Regions from separate parts of the Arthrobacter methylotrophus genome, predicted to be linked through region 2. Evidence: riboswitches for the same ligand, from Rfam matches in the RefSeq annotation. Region 2 holds a riboswitch; each other region holds the start of a gene.
What was found. Region 2 has a riboswitch for glycine ahead of lipA (lipoyl synthase). Riboswitches for the same ligand answer to the same signal wherever they lie in the genome.
Positions count from the first base shown of each region.

Region 1 (3,268 bases), 4.6 Mb from region 2:
CAGCTTTGGTTTGCTCTCCAGATTCACGAGGCCATGCATCAGTAGGCTCTCCTGCCGGGGCGTGCGGCTTGGGTCAGGGAAGAGCGGCGGCCTGGTTCGCGGCATCCTGCTCGGACTCGAGTTCTTCCTGGAATCTTGCGTACCGGGCCAAATGGGTGCTACGGCGCCGTAGGAAGAACCATGCGACGCCGAGCATGATGAACCATGCCGGGGTCGCCAAGAGCGCCACGAGGGTATCGGGCTGCGTTGTCAGGGTCCACAGGACAAAGCCGAAGAACGCGAACACTACCCAGACCATCACGATGCCACCGGGCATCTTGAACTTCGAGGTATCGTGCAAATGCGGGCGACGACGGCGGTAGGCGAGGTAGCTGGCCATGATGATCGACCACACGAAGACGAAGCAGACGGCCGACACGGTGGTCACCATGTCGAACGCCTTGCCGATGTCCTGTCCGGCGTACATCAGAACGACGCCGGACAGCAGCAGAACGCAGGACAGGAACAAGGCGTTGCGGGGGACCTTTCGGCGGGAAAGGCCGCTGAACACGGCGGGCGCGTCACCCTCCTGGGCCAGGCCGTAGACCATGCGGGACGTGGAGTAGATGCCGGAGTTGGCCGATGACATGGCCGAGCTGAGCACCACGAGGTTCACCACGGTGGCGGCGGCACCCAGTCCAGCAAGGGAGAACATAGCGATGAACGGGCTGTGGCCGGCGGCGAACTGGGTCCAAGGAGTGACGGACATCAGGATGATGAGGGCGCCCACGTAGAAGAGGAGCACGCGCACCGGGATGGAGTTGATCGCTCTGGGCAGGTTCTTCTCCGGGTCCTTCGCTTCTGCGGCGGTGGTGCCTACCAGCTCAATGCCGACGAACGCGAAGACTGCGATCTGGAAGCCGGCCACGAAACCCATGAACTCGTTCGGGAAGAAGCCCCCGTGGCTCCATAAGTTGCTGAAGCTTGCCGGTCCGGCGCCGGACCGGAACCCGCTGAAGATCATGAACAGGCCAACCACGATCAGGGCGGCGATCGCGATGATCTTGATGAGTGCGAACCAGAATTCGGTCTCGCCGAACGCCTTTACCGTGGTCAGGTTCAGGAGCAACAGGATGGCGATGGTCGCCAGGCCAGGAACCCATAGCGGGAGGCCCGGCCAGAGTTCCTTTGAGTAACCGGCGATGGCAATGACATCCGCGATGCCGGTGATCACCCAGCAAAACCAGTAGGTCCAGCCAGTGAAGAAACCTGCCCACGGACCCAGGAGGTCCGCGGCAAAATCGCTGAAGGACTTGTAGTGCAAGTTGGACAGCAGCAGTTCGCCCATGGCGCGCATGACGAAGAACAGCATGAAGCCGATGATCATGTAGACGAAGATGACCGAGGGGCCGGCCGCGGAAATGGTCTTGCCCGAACCCATGAACAGACCAGTGCCGATCGCCCCGCCGATAGCAATCAGCTGGATGTGCCGGTTGCTGAGCTGGCGGTCAAGATGTGGTGTTTCGACGGCTTTGGCGGGCGGGTGATGAATCGTCAAGAGGAACTCCATCGTTCAAGTGACACCAAAGGCGCCACGATGATTCGGGGTTCCTCCCCGCACTGTCTTGGACCTGAGAGATTCCGCAGCGCCGTGCTTTCGCATGGTTCCGCTTGCCCCGTCGGTGAGCCCGGTTGCCGGGCTGCTTTCCAGAGTTGCCTCGCCGCGGCGGTACATGGGCCTGAGAGTTTCCTGGGGAGGATTTGCTCCTACGGCGCCTACTGAATGTACCGGCAGGGCTCTCCCGCCGCAGATCATAAGCAGTATTCAGTTGGGTGAAGAGAATCGCGGATGTGGAGGATCGGCCCTTCCGGGTGGCCACCGATTCAGTGTGGGATAGCTCACCAAGAAATGTCAATTCCGCCTTTGTTTCGTCACCTAGGTGCCCGCTGAGTGCCGTTTTCGAACCAGATGTTGCCCCGACTCTGACCTTGTGTGTATGGTGTGAGCCGAATCACCCTCTGGAAAGCAGCAAGGCTCCGGCCTGGCTCACCGACGGTGCAAGCGCAACACAAGGTGACAATGTGTTCTGCGGAATCTCTCAGGTCCAAGACAGTGCGGGGAGGAACCCAATCCAAGCCGTGCCACTGTGGCCGGTCCTATCTTGGAGTTCCTCGTGACTGTTCAATCAACCCTCACCGCTTTTGGCCAACGCCTCCTTGCTGGACGAAGCGACCGCCGTGGCCGAAGCGGTGTTGATGATGCGCAGGGCGAACAAGAACAAGTCCGCTCATGATGGTAAGACCGTCCTTGACGCCGACTGCTTCGGGCCGGGTGTTCGATCACTCTGCCGTGATCGCCGCCGCGAATGAACGCGGCGCTTTGGTCACGGTTGCCGCTGATCTTTTGGCGCCGACCTTGATTTTGGCGCCGACCTTGATCATGCCTCCAGGCGAGCAGGGCGCCGACATCGCCGTCGGCTCCACGCAGCGCTTCGGCGTTCCGCTGTTCTTCGGCGGCCCGCACGCGGCCTACATCGCCGTCCAGAAGGGCCTTGAACGCTCGATGCCGGGCCGCCTGGTGGGCGTTTCCAAGGACGACGCCGGGCCGAGTTCAAGGAACGCCAGGAGCGTGTTCTGGCCGGTGCCCGGATCCTGGCCGACGTGACTGCGAAGGACCGCGACGCGGTTCCGTTCGACCCGCGCCCGCCCATGGTCACGTCCGGTCTGCGGATCGGCACCCCGGCACTGGCCACGCGCGGCTTCGGCGAAGCGGCGTTCCGCGAGGTTGCGGACATCATTGCCCAGGCACTGATCGCCGACGCCGACGCCGACCTTTTCCGGCCTGCGTCACCGCGTGGAGGCCCTCGCCGCCGCGCACCCGCTCTACCCGGGCGTCGCGAACCTTAGCTGATGGAGAAGCCCGGCGCCCGGAGCGTAAGATTCGAAACGGACGCCAGCGCCGCCGTCGTACTTCTTGACCCTGCGATGAGAGGCAAGCCGCGACGTGAACGCCTTGGCAGAGATGTTCAGGATCGGTCCCGGCAACAAGGACCATTACCCGGCTGTGCGCTGTGCCGTGGGCGTCTTCCTGCCGTTGATCATCCTCGTGTTGTTCGGACGGCTGGACCTTGTGGTTTTCGCCAGTTTTGCTGCGTTCACCAATATTTATGGCCGCAACGAGCCCCACAGCCACCGTTTTCGAAGCCAACTCCGGGCAGGTTCGTTGCTGCTGGGCATCATCCTGCTCGCTACTTTGACGGCCAGGGCTGCGCAGGGCTCCGACGCGTAC
Region 1 covers NZ_BAABED010000001.1:4,634,962-4,638,229, forward strand. Annotated here, with positions in the region: gene ABD884_RS23855 (PucR family transcriptional regulator) at 1-45, shown strand, start outside; gene cycA (D-serine/D-alanine/glycine transporter) at 74-1,549, opposite strand; gene ABD884_RS23865 (hypothetical protein) at 1,553-1,714, opposite strand; glycine riboswitch at 1,697-1,794, opposite strand; glycine riboswitch at 1,989-2,103, shown strand; partial or broken gene ABD884_RS23870 (glycine dehydrogenase (aminomethyl-transferring)) at 2,182-2,584, shown strand; partial or broken gene ABD884_RS23875 (serine hydroxymethyltransferase) at 2,587-2,890, shown strand; gene ABD884_RS23880 (FUSC family protein) at 2,984-3,268, shown strand, end outside.
Region 1: it holds a riboswitch for glycine, as region 2 does, so the genes downstream of both, ABD884_RS23870 (glycine dehydrogenase (aminomethyl-transferring)) here and lipA (lipoyl synthase) in region 2, are expected to answer to the same signal.

Region 2 (3,268 bases):
AACCAGGCAAACACGCTGAAGGACATCATCGACTGCAACACCATGAAGACGGTGACCTGCCAGGCGACGGCGGAACGCCAGACGTTCGCACCGCCGTCGGCCGCGTTGTGCCGGACGGGATGCTGGCGAATTGCCAGCGGCAGGAAAAGCAAAAGCACGACGACGGCGGGCAGCGCCCAGAACCACAGCGCCGAGGTCCAGTGCCCGGCTGCCGTGAAGACGGGGTAGGTGAAACCGGCGCCCAATGCGGCGGAAGCGCAGATCGCCGTCGTATACAGGCCGCCCATGAGCCCCAGCCGGTGCGGGAAATCGCGTTTGACCACCCCGGGGAGCAACACGTTGCACAAGGAAATCGCAGCACCGCACGCGGCCGTTCCCGCGAGCAGAGCCGGCAAATGCCCGAGTCCGGCGAGGTCCACTGGACGCAGGAGCAGCCCGCCGGTCAGCACGGCCATCGCACCGAGCAAGACCCTCTCGGCACCGAAACGACGGGCCAGGATTGGAGCCAACGGCGCGAAGACCCCCAACAAAGTCACCGGTACGGTAGTGAGGACCACCACGGCCCAGCCCGGCAGTCCGGCGTCGGCAGTGACTTCCGGAAGGACCGCCGAGAAGCTCGAAAACACCGTCCGCAAGTTCAACCCGATGAGCACGAGGCAGATGCCCAGGAGGACCGGTCCGCGGCGCGCCGTGACCCGGGTGGGCTCCGCGGCGGGAAGATCGTCAATCTCGGCGTCGACGAGGATCTCGGCGACGCCGAAGTGCTGGCTGGTGTTCTTGGGGGCGCTTGAAGCAGGGGTCACTACCCCATTCTGGCAGTTTGTCCACATACGCAGGTTCCGCCCGCCGGCCCTTCTCCCGGCGACGGTATTCTGGAGTGGATGAGTGAAACCCCAGATTCCCCCGAAACTTCCCACGAAACACCGCAGTCCTCGCGCCCTGTGACCCCTGGCACCCAAGCCTCCTTCGGCACCTATGGCGGCCGGCCGGTCAGTTTTGTGCGCCGCGGGACGCGCCTTCAGGGCCGCCGCCAGGCCGCGTGGGAAGAGCACTCGGACCGCTGGGCCGTCCAGGTTCCACGGCATGTCGCCAACACCTCGGTGCACCCGGATTACGTGTTCGACGCCGAAGCGGAGTTCGGGCGCGAGGCGCCGCTGATCGTCGAAATCGGCTCGGGACTTGGCGACGCCGTGTGCCATGCAGCAGAGGAAAACCCGGACAAGGATTTCCTCGCCGTGGAGGTCTACACGCCCGGACTAGCCAACACCATGATCAAGATCAACAGCCGTGGCCTCAGCAACGTGAGGGTGGTCGAAGCCAACGCCCCGGAGGTCCTGGCCACCATGCTCCCGGCGGGCTCGGTCAGCGAGCTGTGGGTCTTTTTCCCGGACCCGTGGCACAAGTCGCGGCACCACAAACGCCGCCTCATCCAACCGGCGTTCGCCGAACTCGCGGCACGGTCCCTCAAAAAGGGTGGCCTGTGGCGGATCGCCACCGACTGGTCCAACTACGCCGTTCACGTCCGCGAAGTCCTCGCCGGCTCCACTGAGTTTGAGAACCTGCACGACGGCGAGCGGACCGGCGCGGAAAGCCCCCTTACCCAGGTCTGGGAATCCGGCGTCGAATCCATGGTGGGAGGGGCCCCCGTCAAGGAAGGCCGCGCACCGGTCAGCACCGAACATACGGGCCCCAATGAGGGTGTGGATCACGTGGGTGGGTGGGCTCCGCGTTTCGATGGCCGGATCCGCACCAGCTTCGAAAACAAGGCCCACGAGGCCGGACGCATGATCTTCGACCTCAGCTACCGCAAGATCTAGTCACAACACGATGCGGGCTAGTCGCGAGCACGCAGTCTGGTCACCCTCGGTCCCCCTCATTGCGTGCCGTCCGGGCACCGGATACCATGTGAGACGTGTCACCGAAGGGTGGCACGTGCTTATGATCTGCGGCGGGAGAGTCCTGCCGGTACGTTCAGCAGGCGCCGTAGGAGCAAATCCTCCCCAGGAATCTCTCAGGCCCACGTACCGCCGCGGCAAGGCAACTCTGGAAAGCAGGCCGGGCAACCGGACTCACCGACGGTGCAAGCGGGCGGCTGCGAAAGCAGCGGACGCGGAATCTCTCAGGTCCAAGACAGAGCGGGGAGGGACCGAATCATCGTGGTGCGTCCGCGCCACCTGAATTATGGAGTTCCTCATGACCCTGGCACCTGAAGGCCGTAAGCTGCTGCGCGTTGAACAGCGCAATAAAGCCGTCCCGGTCGAACGCAAGCCCGAATGGATCAAGGCCAAGGTCCAGATGGGCCCGGAATTCGTGGGCCTGAAGAACCTCGTGAAAAAGGAAGGCCTGCACACCGTCTGCGAGGAAGCCGGCTGCCCTAACATCTTCGAATGCTGGGAAGACAAGGAAGCGACCTTCCTGATCGGCGGCTCCGAATGCACCCGCCGCTGCGACTTCTGCCAGATCGACACCGGCAAACCCTCACCGGTGGACATGTTCGAACCCACCAAGGTCGCCCGCTCCGTCCAGTCCATGGCCCTGCGCTACGCCACCGTGACCGGCGTGGCCCGCGACGACCTCGCCGACGAAGGCGTCTGGCTCTACGCCGAAACCGTCCGCAAGATCCACGAACTGAACCCCGGCACCGGCGTCGAACTGCTCATTCCGGACTTCTCCGGCAAACCCGAACACATCAACGCGATCTGCGACTCGAACCCGGAAGTCTTCGCGCACAACGTCGAAACCGTGCCCCGGATCTTCAAACGCATCCGCCCCGCGTTCCGCTACGACCGCTCCCTGGACGTCATCACCCAGGGCCGGGCCCGCGGCATGGTCACCAAATCCAACCTGATCCTGGGCATGGGCGAAACCCGCGAAGAAATCTCCGAAGCCCTGGCAGACCTGCACGCCGCGGGCTGCGACCTGATCACCATCACCCAATACCTGCGCCCCTCCGAACGGCACCTGCCCGTGGACCGCTGGGTCAAACCCCAGGAATTCGTCGACCTCGCCACCGAAGCCGAGGAAATCGGCTTCCTCGGCGTCATGTCCGGCCCCCTGGTCCGCTCCTCCTACCGCGCCGGCCGCCTCTGGGCCACCGCGATGCGCAAGAAAGGCCGCGAGATCCCGGTGCACTTAGAGCACATTGCCCACATCGCCGAAGGCATCCAGGACTCCGGCACCACCCGCCAGGAAGCCCGCACCCTCCTCGCACACCATGCGACGGCCTGATCCGTAAGGACCCCAGCATGTTCCCCACGCGGATTGAAAT
Region 2 covers NZ_BAABED010000001.1:49,103-52,370, reverse strand. Annotated here, with positions in the region: gene ABD884_RS00265 (MFS transporter) at 1-803, opposite strand, end outside; gene trmB (tRNA (guanosine(46)-N7)-methyltransferase TrmB) at 882-1,817, shown strand; glycine riboswitch at 1,940-2,037, shown strand; glycine riboswitch at 2,039-2,144, shown strand; gene lipA (lipoyl synthase) at 2,194-3,228, shown strand; gene ABD884_RS00250 (methylenetetrahydrofolate reductase) at 3,246-3,268, shown strand, end outside.

Region 3 (3,268 bases), 3.5 Mb from region 2:
CGGTTGCCACCACCACCACCTTCATGCCGGCCAGCACTGCGGAAGCCGCGTTGGTGCCGTGGGCCGAGGCCGGGATGAGGCAGACGTTGCGCTGGTCATCGCCGCGCGAGCGGTGGTAGCCGCGAATCGCCAGAAGGCCCGCGAGTTCGCCTTGGGAACCGGCGTTGGGCTGGATGGAGACTTGGTCGTAGCCGGTGATCTCGGTCAGCTGGGACTCGAGGTCGGCGATCAGCTCACGCCAGCCTTCGGTCTGGGAGTCCGGAGCAAACGGGTGGATCGAGGCGAACTCCGGCCAGGAGATGGCTTCCATCTCGGCAGTGGCGTTCAGCTTCATGGTGCACGAACCCAACGGGATCATGGTGCGGTCCAGAGCGAGGTCGCGGTCCGAGAGCTTGCGGATGTAGCGCAGCAGCTGGGTTTCTGAACGGTGGGTGTTGAACACCGGGTGCTGCAGGTAATCGGAAGAACGTTCGACGGCGGCATCCAGGGCGAACCCCTCGCCGTCACTGGACACAGGGGCACCGAAGGCGGCGACAACGTCGGCGAGGATCGCCGTCGTCGTTGTTTCATCAACAGACACGCCGACCGTGTCGGCGTCGATACCGCGCAGGTTGATCCCCTTCGCTTCCGCAGAAGCGACGATCTCGGCAGCCTTGCCCGGGACCCGGACGGTGACGGTGTCGAAGAAGCTGCCGTGCAGAACCTCAAGGCCGGCGGCCTTCAAGGACGTGGCCAAGGTCCGAGCGTGGTTGTGGGCGGTTTCGGCGATCGCCTTCAGGCCGTCCGGGCCGTGGTAAACGGCGTACATCGAGGAGACGATGGCCAGCAGCGCCTGCGCGGTACAGATGTTGGACGTGGCCTTCTCGCGGCGGATGTGCTGCTCGCGGGTCTGCAGCGCCAGGCGATACGCGGGAGTCCCGGCGTCGTCCTTGGAAACTCCCACCAAGCGGCCCGGCATCGAGCGCTCGAGGCCCTTCTGGACGGCCATGTAGGCGGCGTGGGGGCCACCGAAGAACAGCGGAACGCCAAAGCGCTGGGTGGAACCGACGGCGATGTCGGCGCCCTGCTCGCCGGGAGGCGTGATCAGGGTGAGGGCCAGGAGGTCCGCGGCAACGGTGACGAGTGCGCCGCGTTCCTTGGCGGCGGCGATCACGGCGGAGTGGTCGAACACGCGGCCGGAAACGCCCGGCTGCTGGAGGACGATACCGTTGATGTCGCCGTCGGGCAGGCCTTGGGACAGATCGGCGATCTCGACCTCGAAGCCCAGCGCCTCGGCGCGGCCCTTGACGATGGCGATGGTCTGCGGGAGGCAGTCGGCGTCGAGGACGGTCTTGCCTGCGGCCGCGTTCTTGTTCTTGTTGGCCCTGCGCATCATGAGGACTGCCTCGGCGACGGCGGTGGCTTCGTCCAGCAAGGAGGCGTTGGCGATGGGCAGGCCCACGAGGTCCTGGACCATGGTCTGGAAGTTCAGCAGCGCCTCGAGGCGGCCCTGGGAAATCTCCGGCTGGTAGGGCGTGTAAGCCGTGTACCACGCTGGGGATTCGAGGACGTTCCGGCGGATCACCGGCGGAGTGACGGTGTCGTAGTAGCCCTGGCCGATCATCTGCACGGCCGTCTTGTTCTTGGCCGCCAGCTTGCGCAGTTCAGCGAGGACTTCGACCTCGCTGAGGGCGTCCTGGAGCCTTAGGGCGACGTCCTGGCGGATGTCGTTGGGAACCGCGGTGTCAACGAGCGAATCGACACTGTGGTATCCAACAGACTTGAGCATGACGTCAATGTCGGCTTGGCGCCGGGCGCCGATATGCCGGTCAACGAATGTGGTGGAGGTTGAACTAACCGTCACGAAGGAACTCCATTACTAAGGCGGCGTGGGTACGCCACAGCTAATCGGGTTCCTCCCCGCTCTGTATTGGACCTGAGAGTTTCCGCAAATCCGCGCTTTCGCACTGCTTCGCTTGCACCGTCGGTGAGCACAGCGCCGTCGGGTGTCACGGACACCGGTGGACAGCGTGCTGCTTTCCAGAGTTGCCTTGCCGCGGCGGTGCGTGGGCCTGAGAGATTCCTGGGGAGGATTTGCTCCTACGGCGCCTGCATCACATGCCTGCAGGACTCTCCCGCCGCAGATCAAAGGCGTATTCAGTTGTGTGAAATGACTGTGTGAATCGACCGTGGCTGCCGGTGACGACTGCCACAACTACCAATTGTCCTATGGACTGCCCGTGTCCGCAAATAATGTCATCGTCGTCGCCCGGCTTTCCCAACTAGCTCGCAGTTGTTGTCGCTTTGAGGGCTCAAAACGACGTTAACTGCGAGCTAGTTGGGCCGGCGCTTAGTTTCGGAGGCGTTCGACGGCGGCAAGCAGCGCACCGACGTCGGTGTTCCTCGCGCTGGCCTTGACTTCCGCATCGCCAGCGCCGCCTTCAAGCATCGCATTGAAGTAGAGCCCATCACCCATATATCGGACCGCCTTGGCCATCTCGGGGCCCACTTCCTCGGCGAGCACATCCAGCCATTGTTGCTGGATCCCGGCGAAGCGCCTGCGGGTTTCTTGATGCGCCACCTCCGCGAGCCGTGTGGCTGCCACAAACACCCGGTCCAAGGGGGTGTCCGCCCAAAGGGAGGACTTGATGAAGAACGCGGCCGCACCTTCGGGAGCTGCCTTCATTGCCTCGATGTCCTGTGCTGCCAGCCTGTCCATGCGTTCCAGCAAGGAGCTGATCATGGCTTCCTTGTTGGGGAAATGGTAGAGCAAGCCGCCTTTGGAGACTCCTGCGCGTTTGGCGACGGCGTCAAGGGTGGCAGCTCGCTCCCCCACCTCGATCAGCAGTGCTTCAAAGGCATCCAGGACAGCGTCCCGGGCAATAGGTTTTCGCGGCATGGTGTCCATCATCCCTCAGTTGGATACAGTAGATTGAAACTATACCGTCCAGACGGTATAGTAACGTTCATGTTCAGCCCGTCCACAACCCAGTACCCACGCATCCCCTCGACCCAGTCCGCCCCCTGGCGCGATTGGGCTGCCTTGACACTCCTGATGTTCCCCGTGCTGCTGGTGGCTGTGGACAATACCGCGCTCACATTTGCCCTGCCGGCAATCGCACGGACACTGGAGGTCGGCGGCGTGCAGTTGCTGTGGATCGTCGACGTCTATGCGCTGGTGCTGGCTGCGTTACTCGTGTCCATGGGCAACCTGGGAGACCGGATCGGCCGCCGCCGATTGCTGATGATCGGCAGCACTGGCTTCGCGGCCGTTTCCGCAGCCACCGCT
Region 3 covers NZ_BAABED010000001.1:3,554,406-3,557,673, forward strand. Annotated here, with positions in the region: gene gcvP (aminomethyl-transferring glycine dehydrogenase) at 1-1,843, opposite strand, end outside; glycine riboswitch at 1,895-2,028, opposite strand; glycine riboswitch at 2,030-2,127, opposite strand; gene ABD884_RS18385 (TetR/AcrR family transcriptional regulator) at 2,330-2,878, opposite strand; gene ABD884_RS18390 (MFS transporter) at 2,948-3,268, shown strand, end outside.
Region 3: it holds a riboswitch for glycine, as region 2 does, so the genes downstream of both, gcvP (aminomethyl-transferring glycine dehydrogenase) here and lipA (lipoyl synthase) in region 2, are expected to answer to the same signal.